DNA from 4 places in the Streptomyces sp. NPDC032161 genome. Region 3 is predicted to be linked to each of the others. Evidence: riboswitches for the same ligand, from Rfam matches in the RefSeq annotation. Region 3 holds a riboswitch; each other region holds the start of a gene.
What was found. Region 3 has a riboswitch for cobalamin ahead of metE (5-methyltetrahydropteroyltriglutamate--homocysteine S-methyltransferase). Riboswitches for the same ligand answer to the same signal wherever they lie in the genome.
Positions count from the first base shown of each region.

Region 1: linked by a shared signal. The riboswitch ahead of AB0E67_RS06085 (cobalamin biosynthesis protein) and the one ahead of metE (5-methyltetrahydropteroyltriglutamate--homocysteine S-methyltransferase) in region 3 are both predicted to bind cobalamin.
Region 2: linked by a shared signal. The riboswitch ahead of AB0E67_RS02460 (ribonucleoside-diphosphate reductase subunit alpha) and the one ahead of metE (5-methyltetrahydropteroyltriglutamate--homocysteine S-methyltransferase) in region 3 are both predicted to bind cobalamin.
Region 4: linked by a shared signal. The riboswitch ahead of AB0E67_RS34330 (ABC transporter substrate-binding protein) and the one ahead of metE (5-methyltetrahydropteroyltriglutamate--homocysteine S-methyltransferase) in region 3 are both predicted to bind cobalamin.

Region 1 covers NZ_JBEZVN010000002.1:57,334-60,535, reverse strand. Annotated here, with positions in the region: gene AB0E67_RS06090 (cobyric acid synthase) at 1-914, opposite strand, end outside; gene AB0E67_RS06085 (cobalamin biosynthesis protein) at 911-1,987, opposite strand; cobalamin riboswitch at 2,132-2,264, opposite strand; gene AB0E67_RS06080 (hypothetical protein) at 2,447-2,677, opposite strand; partial or broken gene AB0E67_RS06075 (hypothetical protein) at 2,823-2,966, shown strand; partial or broken gene AB0E67_RS06070 (inorganic phosphate transporter) at 3,077-3,202, opposite strand, start outside.
Region 2 covers NZ_JBEZVN010000001.1:590,724-593,925, reverse strand. Annotated here, with positions in the region: gene AB0E67_RS02460 (ribonucleoside-diphosphate reductase subunit alpha) at 1-1,590, opposite strand, end outside; cobalamin riboswitch at 1,867-2,000, opposite strand; gene mctP (monocarboxylate uptake permease MctP) at 2,164-3,202, opposite strand, start outside.
Region 3 covers NZ_JBEZVN010000017.1:90,866-94,067, forward strand. Annotated here, with positions in the region: cobalamin riboswitch at 1,197-1,421, shown strand; gene metE (5-methyltetrahydropteroyltriglutamate--homocysteine S-methyltransferase) at 1,587-3,202, shown strand, end outside.
Region 4 covers NZ_JBEZVN010000055.1:14,805-18,006, forward strand. Annotated here, with positions in the region: gene AB0E67_RS34325 (iron ABC transporter permease) at 1-299, opposite strand, end outside; gene AB0E67_RS34330 (ABC transporter substrate-binding protein) at 413-1,375, opposite strand; cobalamin riboswitch at 1,486-1,668, opposite strand; gene AB0E67_RS34335 (alpha/beta hydrolase-fold protein) at 1,938-3,080, shown strand.

The DNA.
Region 1 (3,202 bases), on a different contig from region 3:
ACGACGACGAGATCGGCGTCGGCCAGCTCCTCGGCGCGGTCCACGAAGCGGACGACGACGCCCGGTTCGGCGGCCAGCGCGTCCACGTCGGTGAAGTTCGACATCAGGGGCACGGCGCACACCGCGACCCGCAGCACGTCCTCGCCGTGCGGCGGCGCGACCACCGACTCGCGCACGGCGCCGCGCAGCGAGACCCGGAGCCCGTCCTCCTCGTCGATGCCGAGGCCGTGCGCGAAGGGCAGCACCCCGTACGTCGGGCGGCCGGTGATCTCGCGCAGCATCTCCAGGCCCGGCTCCAGCAGCGACACGTCGCCGCGGAACTTGTTCACGAGATAGCCCGCGACCAGCGCCTGGTCCTCGGCGGAGAGCAACGCCGTCGTACCGAAGAACGACGCGAAGACGCCGCCCCGGTCGATGTCCCCGACCACCACCACCGGGAAGCGCGCCGCCCGGGCGATGCCCATGTTCACGATGTCCGTGCGCCGCAGATTGATCTCGGCCGGGCTGCCGGCCCCCTCGCAGATCACCGCGTCGTACGTGCTCCGCAGCCGCTCCAGGCAGTCCACGACCGTGCCGAGCAGGGCCTCCTGCCGTCCGCCGTGGTAGCCGCGCGCGCTCATCTCGCCCACCGGCCTGCCCATCAGGACGACCTGGCTGGAGCGGTCCCCGCCGGGCTTGAGCAGCACCGGGTTCATCAGCGCGGACGGCTCCACCCGGGCGGCCGCGGCCTGCATGGCCTGGGCACGGCCGATCTCGGCACCCTCCCGGGTGACGTAGGAGTTCAGCGACATGTTCTGCGCCTTGAAGGGCGCCACCTTCACGCCCCGGCGCGCGAGCCAGCGGCAGATGCCCGCCGTGACGACGCTCTTGCCCGCGTCCGAGGTGGTCCCGGCGACCAGGAGTCCGCCGCTCATGTCCGTCTCCGTCCTGTGTCCGGGCGTCCCGCGGTCAGGAGCCGCGCGGCCCCCGCGGCGGCGCCGCCCACACCTGCGGGCCGGGTGCCCGTGATCCGTCCCCGTCCCGTGCCCCGTACGTCCGCGAGCCGTCGCGCGGCGAGACCCGCGCCCAGCCGAGCGGCCACGCACACGCCGAGGGCCAGCACGCCCACCCGGCGCGAGAGCCGCACCGCGCGTTCGATGTCCGCGGTCTCCACCGCCCGGCCCGCCTCCCCGTTCAGTACCGGGCGGTGCTCCACCCGGCCCCCGTACGCCAGCGTTCCGCCCAGGCGCACGCCCAGCGCGCCCGCGAACGACGCCTCCACCGGGCCCGCGTTGGGGCTCGGATGCTTCGCCGCGTCGGCCCGCCAGGCCCGTACCGCCTCGCGCGGCCGTCCGCCGGCGGCCACGGCGAGCACGGCGGTCAGCCGGGCGCCGGGCCATCCCACGAGGTCGTCGAGGCGGGCCGAGGCCCAGCCGTAGCGCCGGTGGCGGGGCGACCTGTGGCCGACCATCGCGTCCAGGGTGTTGACCGCGCGGAAGCCGACGAGGCCGGGCACACCGGCCAGCGCCCCCCACACCAGGGCGCCCACCACGGCGTCCGAGGTGTTCTCGGCCACGGACTCCACCACGGCGCGGGCGATCTGCGGCCCGTCCAGGGAGTGCGGGTCGCGGCCGCACAGGTGCGGCAGGCGTTCCCGGGCCACCGCGACGTCCCCGGCGGCCAGGGCGCCGCCGACGGCCCGTGCCTCCCGCCCCAGCGAGGTGCCGCCGACCACGGACCAGGTGGCGGCCGCGGTCAGCGCGACGGAGGCGGCGGGGTGACGGCGTACGGCACGGGTGAGCAGCGCCGCACCGCCCACGGCGCCTCCGGCGCAGACGAGGGTGTGCAGCGCGCCCCACCCGCGGTGGTCGCGCCACAGACGGCGTTCGACGCCCGCCGCGGCCCGCCCGAAGGCGGCGACCGGGTGCCCCCTGCGGGGGTCACCGAGCAGCAGATCGCCGATCAGACCGGCTGTGGCGCCGTACGCGAACACGCGATCGGCACGCATGGCTCAGTCGGCCGTCGTGCCTCGGAGGACCTTCGTACGGGCGGCTCTCGGGGAGAGCGCCGGGGCAAGGGACGCACGGCTGCCAGGCATGGCGACTTGTCCTCACTCAGGGTCCGCGCCCTGGTTCGACGTGACCGGCGACCAGAGTCTCCTGGCTCCCGGATCCGCGATTCCCCCGGCCTTCCAGCCCGCTCGCGCGTGCCGTGACTTCCCGGTGTGGGGGACCGCTCCCCGGTGACAGTGGCGGGACCGCGCCGGATTCGCACCGGCTTCCTCTGCTGTCGCCGTAAATGGCTCCGGCAGTCCACCACGCTCTGCGAACGCCCGTCAACTTGCCGTTGACCTGCGGCGGTGCAGTGTGCTGAGGCCCACATCGGGACGGGGACACGACGACGGGCCGGACGCGCGAGGTGCGTCCGGCCCGTCGGGGCTGCGAAAAGGAGGTGCCAGGGGAGGGCCTCAGGCGACGATCAGATAGATCCCGTACGCGACCGCCGCCACGCACAGCGCGAAGCAGACGTACGCGCCCGCGCGCGCCAGCTCCCGGGATCCGCCGGAGCCGCCCCGGGCCGCCGCCTCGGGCTGCTTGGCGAGACCGACGATGCCGAGGGTGAAGACGCCCACCAGCGCGACGGTGACGACGAGGGAGACGCCGAAGACGGAGCCGAGGGCTGCCCAGTCGATTTTCATGCTGCTTCCTTAGACGGTCTGCGGACGGTCCGCGTGTTCGGTCCGGTGCCGGTCACGGCGCTTTCGAAATACGTCCTAGACGGCGGCGGGACGCGCCGGGTCCTGGGCGGTGGCGGTCGGGGCGGCGGCCGCGGGCGTGGCCGGGATGATGGTCATGAGGTCCTGCGCCGCGGCGGTGGCCGCGACGGTGGGCGGCGGGCTGACGGCGGCGATGGCCGTGGTGACGACGCCCGCGGGTTCGACGGCGCTCTCCGAGGGGGCGACGTCCCCGTGGCCGACCGGCTTGCGGCGCGAGACCAGCCAGATCGAGCCGGAACCCACGACCAGCAGCGCCGCGACCACGACGACGCCCCAGGTGCCCTGCTTGGTCAGCAACTCGGCGCCCGCGCCGACCAGGCCCGCGGCCGGCAGGGTCAGGCCCCACGCGACGAACATCCGGGTGGCGGTGGACCAGCGGACCACGCCGCCCTGGCGGCCGAGACCCGCGCCCATCACGGCGCCGGAGCAGGACTGGGTGGTGGACAG
Region 2 (3,202 bases), on a different contig from region 3:
GCAGGATGCCTCGTACGCGGCCAGCATGATCCGCTCGGAGATCCGCGTGGAGAGCACGCGGGCCTCGGCGGAGTCGAACGGCAGCCGCAGCTGGAAGAAGACGTCCTGGAGGCCCATGGCGCCCAGGCCCACCGGACGCCACTTGGCGTTGGAGCGGGCGGCCTGCTCGGTCGGGTAGAAGTTGATGTCGACGACCCGGTCCAGGAAGGTCACGGCCGTGCGGACGGTGGCGTCCAGCCGCTCCCAGTCGATGTCCCCGCCCGCGACGAACGCGCCGAGGTTGACCGAGCCCAGGTTGCAGACGGCCGTCTCGCCGTCGTCGGTGACCTCCAGGATCTCGGTGCACAGGTTCGACGAGTGGACGACGCGGCCCGGCTCGGCGGTCTGGTTCGCGGTCCGGTTGGCGGCGTCCTTGAACGTCATCCAGCCCTGGCCGGTCTGCGCGAGGGTGCGCATCATCCGCCCGTACAGCTCCCGGGCCGGCAGCGTCTTGCGGGCCAGCCCCTTCGCCTCGGCGGCCCGGTACGCGGCGTCGAACTCCTCGCCCCACAGGTCGACCAGCCCGGGCACGTCGGACGGGGAGAACAGCGACCACTCGCCGTCCGCGTCGACCCGGCGCATGAACTCGTCGGGGATCCAGTGCGCGAGGTTCAGGTTGTGCGTACGGCGGGCGTCCTCGCCGGTGTTGTCGCGCAGCTCCAGGAACTCCTCGATGTCCGCGTGCCAGGTCTCCAGGTAGACGGCTGCCGCGCCCTTGCGACGGCCGCCCTGGTTGACCGCCGCCACGGAGGCGTCGAGCGTCTTCAGGAACGGCACGATCCCGTTCGAGTGCCCGTTGGTGCCCCGGATCAGCGAACCGCGGGCCCGGATGCGGGAGTACGGCAGACCGATGCCGCCCGCGTGCTTGGAGAGGCGCGCCACCTGGTGGTAGCGGTCGTAGATCGAGTCGAGCTCGTCGAGCGGGGAGTCCAGCAGATAGCAGGACGACATCTGCGGGTGCCGGGTACCGGAGTTGAACAGCGTGGGGGAGGACGGGAGGTAGTCGAGTCGGCTCATCAGTCCGTACAGCGCCGCGACCTCGTCCACGGCACGCGGGGAGTCGTCCTCGGCGAGCCCGGACGCCACCCGCAGCATGAAGTGCTGCGGGGTCTCGACGACCTGACGGGTGTGCGGGTGGCGCAGCAGGTAGCGGCTGTGCAGGGTGCGCAGCCCGAAGTAGCCGAACCGGTCGTCGGCGCCGTCGGCGAGGGAGTGTTCGACCAGCGCGTCCAGGGTGGCGGCGTGCGCCTGGACGAACGCGGCGGTGCGGTCCGCGATCAGGCCCTCGCGGTGGCCGACGGCGACGGACGCGGAGAAGGAGACCGCGCCCTGCCCCGCCGCCTCGTCCGCGATGGCGCGGGTCAGCAGCCGGGCGGCGAGCCGGGAGTAGGCGGGGTCCTCGGAGATCAGCCCCGCGGCGGCCTCGGTCGCCAGCGCCCGCAACTCGGCCTCGTCCGCCCGGGCGCTGCGCCCGCGCAGCGCGGCGGCGGCCACCCGGCCGGGGTCGGTGTCGGGCAGGTCGACGGTGAGGGCGGTCAGGGTCCGCAGCAGCGCGGTCCCGGGCTCGTCGTGTGCGGTACCGGGCCCGTCGTGTGCGGTTCCCCCGGACTCGGCCGCTTCGGACTCGGCCGCTTCGGACACGGTCGCTTCGGACACTGCGACTGAGGCCGGATCGGCTGGCGCGATGGTCACGCGGTGCTCTCCCTCGCTCGGCTCGGGGCCTGCGGGGACGGGCGGCCGGGCAGTACGGGGCCCGGGACGGGGGCACTGCGTACGGCGTCCGCCGGCCCATCCGCGAGGCCCGGGACGTCTGGCATCCGGTTCGGTCGAGCCGGATGCGCTGTCGGCAGGTCGTCGGACTTGCTCGGGTGTGCAAAAGCACACCGAATACACCGTTGCGGGACAGTTCCGGATTCACACCGGATTCCCCTGCGGCGACAGCGAGCATGAGCATACATGTGGGGGCCGCCCGATGCCGCCGCCCCCAGATGTTGTGTCGGTCGACTCGCGTCGAGGCCGTAGAACGCGCACTGCGGCCCTGGGGAGAGGAAGACGGACGGGCCCGCCGCACCCCTCGGGCAAGGGGCGTGGCGGGCCGCTTCCGGGCCGTCGTGGCGGGAACCCTCAGCGATCCGCGCCCGGTGCCGCCGCCGCGCTCGGCGGCTCCGGCACGGCCGGCGGCAGCTCCACCCGGACACCCGGCTCGCCCGTGTCCGCCGTGTAGTCGGCGGGGGAGGTCTCGTCGATGCCGGCGGGCGCCTTCACGGCGTTCAGGACGAGGGTCAGCACCACCGTCACCACCACGTTGAGCACGAACGCGGTCAGGCCGATGTAGCCGATCTCACCGATGCCGGGGATCTTCGCGGAGGGTCCGCCGAAGTGCGACTGGGTCGGGCTGGAGACCCCGTACGCGACGACGGTCCCGTACACCATGCCGATCGCCCAGCCCGCGAGCAGTGCCCAACGGTGGAACCAGCGGGTGAACAGGCCGCCGACCAGGGCCGGCATGGTCTGGAGGATCCAGATCCCGCCCAGCAGCTGGAAGTTGATCGCGACCGTCTTGTCCATGGTGAGGACGAAGGCCAGCGCCCCGACCTTCACCAGCAGCGACACCAGCTTGGAGACCTTGGTCTCCTCCTCCGGGGTCGCGTCCGGTTTCAGGAAGTCCTTGTAGATGTTGCGGGTGAAGAGGTTCGCCGCCGCGATCGACATGATCGCGGCGGGCACCAGCGCGCCGATGCCGATGGCGGCGAACGCGACGCCCGCGAACCAGTCGGGGAACATGTTCTCGAACAGCTGCGGGATGGCCAGCTGCCCGTTCTCCACCTTGATCCCGGCGGCGATCGCCATGAAGCCGAGGAGCGCCAGCATGCCCAGCATCAACGAGTACAGCGGCAGGATCGTGGTGTTGCGCCGGATCACGTCACGGCTGCGGCCGGAGAGCGTCGCCGTGATCGAGTGCGGATACATGAAGAGCGCCAGCGCCGAGCCCAACGCGAGGGTGGCGTAAGCCCACTGGCTCGCCTCGCCGGGTGCCAGGGCGCCGGTCGGCTTCCCGCCGGGCGGGCCGGCGAACTTCTCCTGGGCGGCGGCGAAGATGTCGTGGAACCCGCCCAGCTTGATCGGGATGTAGACGATCGCCACCACGATGACCAGGTAGATC
Region 3 (3,202 bases):
CCATCGGTGCCGATCGTCGATGAAATCCTCGCAAGGAAATCCGTGTCCGGCTTTTCGAGCTGCTCGACGATCCTGCGGGCGTACACCGAAAAGGACCTCGAACAACGGCTTCGCACCCCTGTGAACGCCGTGTCGAATACCAAGAGCGATTTACCAGCCATCTGGACCTCGGTACATAGAAGCGAAGCATTCCGAGGCAAATCGACAGACGTTTCACCAGGAATATCTCGGCGGGCTTCCGCAATGGCGAGTCGATCCCTCACTCACTCGAGGCTACCATCGCGTAATCACCGGGAAGGGCCCGCGGAGAGCAAACTCCCACTGTGAGGAAAGTCGCCCTTGACGGCGTGCCGACCGGCGTGAGCAATACGGCCGAGTCACGTGAACAACTCACTACCGGCACCTCCCCCAAAGGCCCTGACCAGGGGTGATCCTCCGATCAGGCCACCGCCTCGACGTTCAGTGCCGTACCGGGGAACGAGCAGATCCGTTGCGGCCCTTTCGGTTGCCCGGCGTCCTTGCGTCGCTGCCGTCGCCCACCCGGAGAGCATGCTTGGCACCACTGCGTCGGTATACCTCGGAGACCTCCGAAGGCAGAACATTCGGAATCCTGAGGGACTGCAATGCTTTTACGCTATTCCGGTGGCCGCGTTCGGCATTCTTCGTCCGGGCCCCCGTTGGCACCGGGCGGCGCTCGATTTCATTGGCGAGCAGGAACTCGCCGTGTTCAGCGTTCGCAGGATCGGATCAATCCCGTTCACCGCATGTCTCCCGTGGCAGCATCACCGCGCGGTGCGGGGACTTCTTTGACCGGCCGTCGTACCGAAATCCTGGCGTCCGAGCCCGGCGACAGGTCCGCCGGATCAGCGATCGACCACCCGGTGCGCGTCGGCGGGCCAGGATCCGGCGCCGACGATGTGCTCCACGATCCTGAACGCCTCACCGATCGGCACGGTGTCCTCGTCCGGATACTCGTCGTGCTGCCCGTTGGAGAGAACGAACCACAGACGGATCCGAGAGGCGGCCCTCCAAGCGGGGCTTCCACGCCCGCGACCGGGGCTCAGGATCCGGTACGCCGCGGGGTGTGGACCGGGATCGCGCCCACCGCGTCCATGCCCCCGCGCCGTCCGCCACACGTGACTTGATTCACCATCCGGATGATGGACGACCTCGCCCTTCCTCGCGCGTCAGCCCGTAGGCTGCGGGCAGCAGCTGGTTCGCCCCCGTCAGCCAGGCGGGAGCGTCGCAAGAGGGAACCCGGTGGGAATCCGGGACTGCCCCGCAGCGGTGAGCGGGAACGACCGCCGTCATACGCACTGGACCCGACGTACAGGGTCTGGGAAGCGACGGCCAGTAGATGTCCTCATGAGGTGAGGACGTGCCCGCGAGTCCGAAGACCTGCCAACTGCCCGCGCACGGACCAGTCGTGCGCGGACATCCCGGTGACCTCGAGGGCGGGTCGGCGTACATACCAGGCGGATGACCGTGCCTTGCCGCACGGGATCGTCTCCGCCCGGTTCGTCATCCCTTCGCGCTCTCGTCCCGTCCCCGGGATCTCAGGGATTCATCTCGCGAAGGAGATCTCCGTGACACCGAAGTCCGCAGCCGCGGCAACACGGGCCACCGTGTACGGCTACCCCCGTCAGGGCCGGAACCGGGAACTGAAGAAGGCCGTCGAGGGTTACTGGAAGGGCCGCGTCACGGCCGAGGCCCTCCGGGCCACCGCCGCCGACCTGCGCCGGAACAACTGGCGGCACCTCGCCGACGCAGGCATCCACGAGGTGCCGACCGGCGACTTCTCGTTCTACGACCATGTCCTGGACACCACCGTCATGGTCGGCGCGATCCCCGAACGCCACCGGGACGCCGTCACCGCCGATGCCCTGGACGGCTACTTCGCCATGGCCCGCGGCACCCAGGAGGTGGCGCCACTGGAGATGACCAAGTGGTTCGACACCAACTACCACTATCTCGTCCCGGAACTGGGCCCTGACACCGTCTTCACCGCCGACTCCGCCAAGCAGACGGGCGAGTTGAAGGAGGCCCTCGCGCTCGGACTCACCGCCCGGCCCGTGCTCGTGGGTCCGGTCACCTATCTGCTGCTCTCCAAGCCGGCTCCCGGCGTGGCCGCCGACTTCGATCCGCTCACCCTGCTCGACCGGCTGCTGCCGGTGTACGCCGAGGTCCTCGCCGACCTGCGAGCCGCCGGCGCCGAGTGGGTACAGCTGGACGAGCCGGCCCTGGTCCAGGACCGCACCCCTGCCGAGCTGAACGCCGCCGAGCGCGCCTACCGCGGCCTCGGCGCGCTCGCCGACCGGCCGAAGCTGCTGGTCGCCTCCTATTTCGGCCGGCTCGGCGACGCCCTGCCGGTCCTGGCGAAGGCGCCGGTCGACGGGCTCGCGCTGGACTTCACCGAGGGCGCCGCCGCCCATCTGGACGCGCTCGCCGCCGTCGGCGGACTGCCCGGCAAGCGGCTGGTCGCCGGGGTGGTCGACGGCCGCAACATCTGGGGCAACGACCTCGCCAAGTCCCTGTCCACACTGGGCACGCTGCTGGGCCTGGCCGACCGCGTCGATGTGTCTGCCTCCTGCTCCCTCCTCCACGTGCCGCTGGACACGGCACCGGAGCGGGACATCGAACCGCAGATCCTGCGCTGGCTGGCGTTCGCACGGCAGAAGACGCGGGAGATCGTCACACTCGCCAAGGGCCTCGCCCAGGGCACCGACACGATCGCCGCCGAACTCGCCGCGAACCGGGCCGACCTCGCGTCCCGCGCGCACTCGCCCATCACTCACGACCCGGCGGTCCGTGCCCGTGCCGCCGCCACGACGGAGGCCGACGCGCGCCGCTCCCAGCCGTACGCCGAGCGCACCGCCGCCCAGCACGCACATCTCGGCCTGCCGCTGCTGCCGACCACCACCATCGGCTCGTTCCCGCAGACCGACGAGCTGCGCGCCGCGCGAGCGGACCTGCGGGCCGGCCGGATCGACACAGCAGGGTACGAGGAACGCGTCAGGGCCGAGATCCAGGAGGTGATCGCCTTCCAGGAGAAGACGGGCCTGGACGTCCTCGTGCACGGCGAGCCCGAACGCAACGACATGGTCCAGTACTTCGCCGAACAGTTGACCGGCTACCTCGCCACCCAGCACGGCTGGGTGCAGTCCTACGGCACCCGCTACGTGCGCCCGCCGATCCTGGCAGG
Region 4 (3,202 bases), on a different contig from region 3:
ACGCCCAGCAGGTACGGCTCGGCCAGCGGGTTGCGGATGAGGGCCTGCATGGCGGTGCCCACCACGGCCAGCCCGGCGCCGGTCACGGCACCGAGCAGCACCCGCGGCGCCCGCACGTCCAGGACGATCGTCTCCCGGGCGCGGGTCCAGGACGGCTCCTGCCAGTCGGCGCCCAGCGCGTGCGTCACGATGCCCCACACCTGGCCGGGCGGCACGTGCACCGAGCCGATGGCCAGGCCGGCGGTGGCGGAGACCACCAGCAGCAGCGCGAGGACGGTCAGCGCGAGGGGGAGGGGCACGCGCCGCGACCGGCCGCCGCGGCGCGGGAGCCACGCACTCGCTCCGTCGACCGCCCTCTCGGTCGTCCCGTCGGGCGGGGCGGCCCTCACGGGCGTTCCCGTCCCCGTCCCCGTCACCGGAAGCTCTCGGGATGCAGACCGCGTGCCAGGCCGTCGACCGCGTACGCCGAACGGATGCCGACGAGGGTCGCGGTCAGCGGCAGGACCACGAACCGCTCGTTCCTGATGGCCGGGACGTCGGCGAGGGCGGGCTGCGAGAGCAGGAACCGCTTCTTCTGCTCGACGCTGCCGGAGCCCGCGTAGTCGTAGATCACCACGACCTCGGGCTTGCGGGCCACGACCTGTTCCCAGGAGACGTCCCCGAAGACGTCGTCGAGCCCCGCGAAGATGTTCCGGCCGCCCGCCAGCCCGATCAGGTCGTTGCCGAGCCCCTTGCCGCCCGCGGTGAAGGCGGTCTTCTCGCCGCTGTCGTAGACGAAGACGGGCACGTCGGGCCCCTTCCCCACGGCCGCGACGGCCTTGTCCACGCGCCCCCTCAGATCGGCCACCAGCGCGGAGGCGCGGTCCGGGACGCCGAAGACGTCGCCGATGGTGGTGATCTCGTCGTAGGTGTCCCGCATCGTCACCCGCTTCTTGCCGCAGTACTCGCGGTTGAGGTAGGTGTCGATGCCCGCCTCGGCGAACGCCTTGCGCGACCGGCCCTCGTTCTCGGCGAACGCGCTGCCGTAGCCGCCGTAGACGAAGTCCGGCTCCGCGTCCAGGACGGTTTCGAAGGACGGCTCCCGCTTCGCCAGTTCGGGTACGGCCGCGAAGTCCTTCCGCAGCTCGGGCAGGACGGCCGAGTCCGGGAAGGCGGTACCGACCATGCGGTCCTTCAGCCCCAGGGCGAGGAGGAGTTCGGCGGGGTGCTGATGGATGGTGACCACGCGCGAGGGCGGTTTGTCGTACGTCGTTCTCACACCGCAGTTGTCCACGGTGACCGGGAAGCCCTCGACCGACGACGCACCGGCCTCCGGCTTCCCGGGGGAGCCGGCGGTGCCGCAACCGGCGGCCGACAGGACGGTGGCCAGGGCCATGACCCCGGCGACGACGCGCGGGGCGCGCCGGGTACGGGCAGAGGGAGAGCAGGGGCGGCGGCGGGGTATGCCGAAATACACGTAGAGCCTCCTGGGGAGTCCGCGCTCCTCAAAACGGGCCCGCGACAGGCCAGTGTCCTGACTCCCGGATCGACGTTCCCCCCGCCTTCCCGCGCGGCGCGCAGTGGCATGTCGAAGGGTTCCACTCCCCGGTCACAGTGGCGGGACCGTGCCGGATTCGCACCGGCTTCCTGTCTCCCGTCGCGGCGATGACCTGCCGATATTACGTTTGTCCGACGTCGGCGCACAAAGGGCGCCCATGTGAGTGATCGCACGCCGAGAAACCGGGGCCCGTCCCCCGGCCGTTCCCGCCCCTTCCCGGCGCGGCCGGGGCGCGCGATGCGGGAGGCCGAGGGCGACCGGCGTCGAAGGAGCGGGGGCCGGTTGCCGAAGGCACGGGAGTGACCGGCGTCAACACGAGGTTCCCGGTTCTCGCGTTCGACGTAAAAAGGTGGAAAAGAGGGTAAACCATCGTGCTGTGTGCGACATCCTCACTGGCGTGATGAGCCTGACGGGGACACCCTTCTTCCTGGCCACGATCGCGCTGGCCATGGTCAGCCTGCTGCTTCCCCTGTTGCTGTGGGGGCGGGTACGGGGTCCCGCCGTGGTACGAGGCGCGAGCCGCCTCGCGATGGTCGTCCTCGCGCAGGGGGCGGCCGTGCTGAGTGTCTTCGTGGTGGTCAACAACACCAACGGCCTGTACGACAGCTGGGCCGATCTGCTCGGCACCGGACACCATGTCGTCGCAGCCCCGGACCTCGGACGCGACGGACTCGGAAGTCACAAGGACCTGGCGAACGAGCCGAAGGCCGTCCAGGAGTTCGACCCGGTGCACGACGCCCGGATGGGGCGGAACGTCCGCGTCACCCAACTGCGCGGCCGGGTGTCGGGGGTGCGCGGCGAGGTGTACGTGTGGCTGCCGCCGCAGTACGACCAGCCGGCCTTCCGGCACCAGAGGTTCCCCGTGGTCGAACTCCTCGGCGGCTTCCCCGGTTCGGCGAAGGCGTGGTTCAGCAGCCTGCGGGTGCAGTCGCAGTTGGCGGCCGGGATGCGGAGCGGCGAGATCGCCCCGTTCATTCTCGTCGAACCGCGCACCAATCTGCTGGCCGGTCAGGACACCGGATGCGCCAATGTGCCGGGCGTCGTGGACGCCGAGTCATGGCTCAGCGTGGACGTCCGGCAGATGGTGATCGACACCTTCCGCGCACGGGGCGGCGCGAAGGGGTGGGCGGTGGCCGGCTACTCGGCCGGGGCGCACTGCGCCGTGAAGATGGCACTCGCCCACCCCGACCGGTACCGGGCCGCGGTGGGCCTGTCCGGCTACAACGACCCGGCCGCCGAACGGGTCTCCCTCACGGCCCGCGCCCCGGAGCTGCGGCGGGCCAACAACCCGCTGTGGATCCTGCGCCATGCGACCACCCCTCCGCGCGTCGCGCTGTATCTCTCGGGCGGACGCGACGACGGCTACCGCGACGGACTCGCGCTGCGGCGCGCGGCGGCACCCCCGACACGGGTGGTGGTGGCCCGGGTGACCGGGCCGCACACCATCGGCCTGTGGAAGCGCCAGGTGCCCCAGGTCTTCCGCTGGCTGACGGCCGAACTGTCGCCGTGGGCGGGACGGGTCGCGCCGACGAAGGGAGTCTGAACCGACAAGAAGCGCTGGGGGAGGGACCGACGGCCCGCGGGGGAGTGGCCGAGGCGGGGGCGTGACGGGTGGTCGGGCGCTCGGGCCCCCGCCGTCCGTTGTCACGTCGGCCGGCCGTCGTC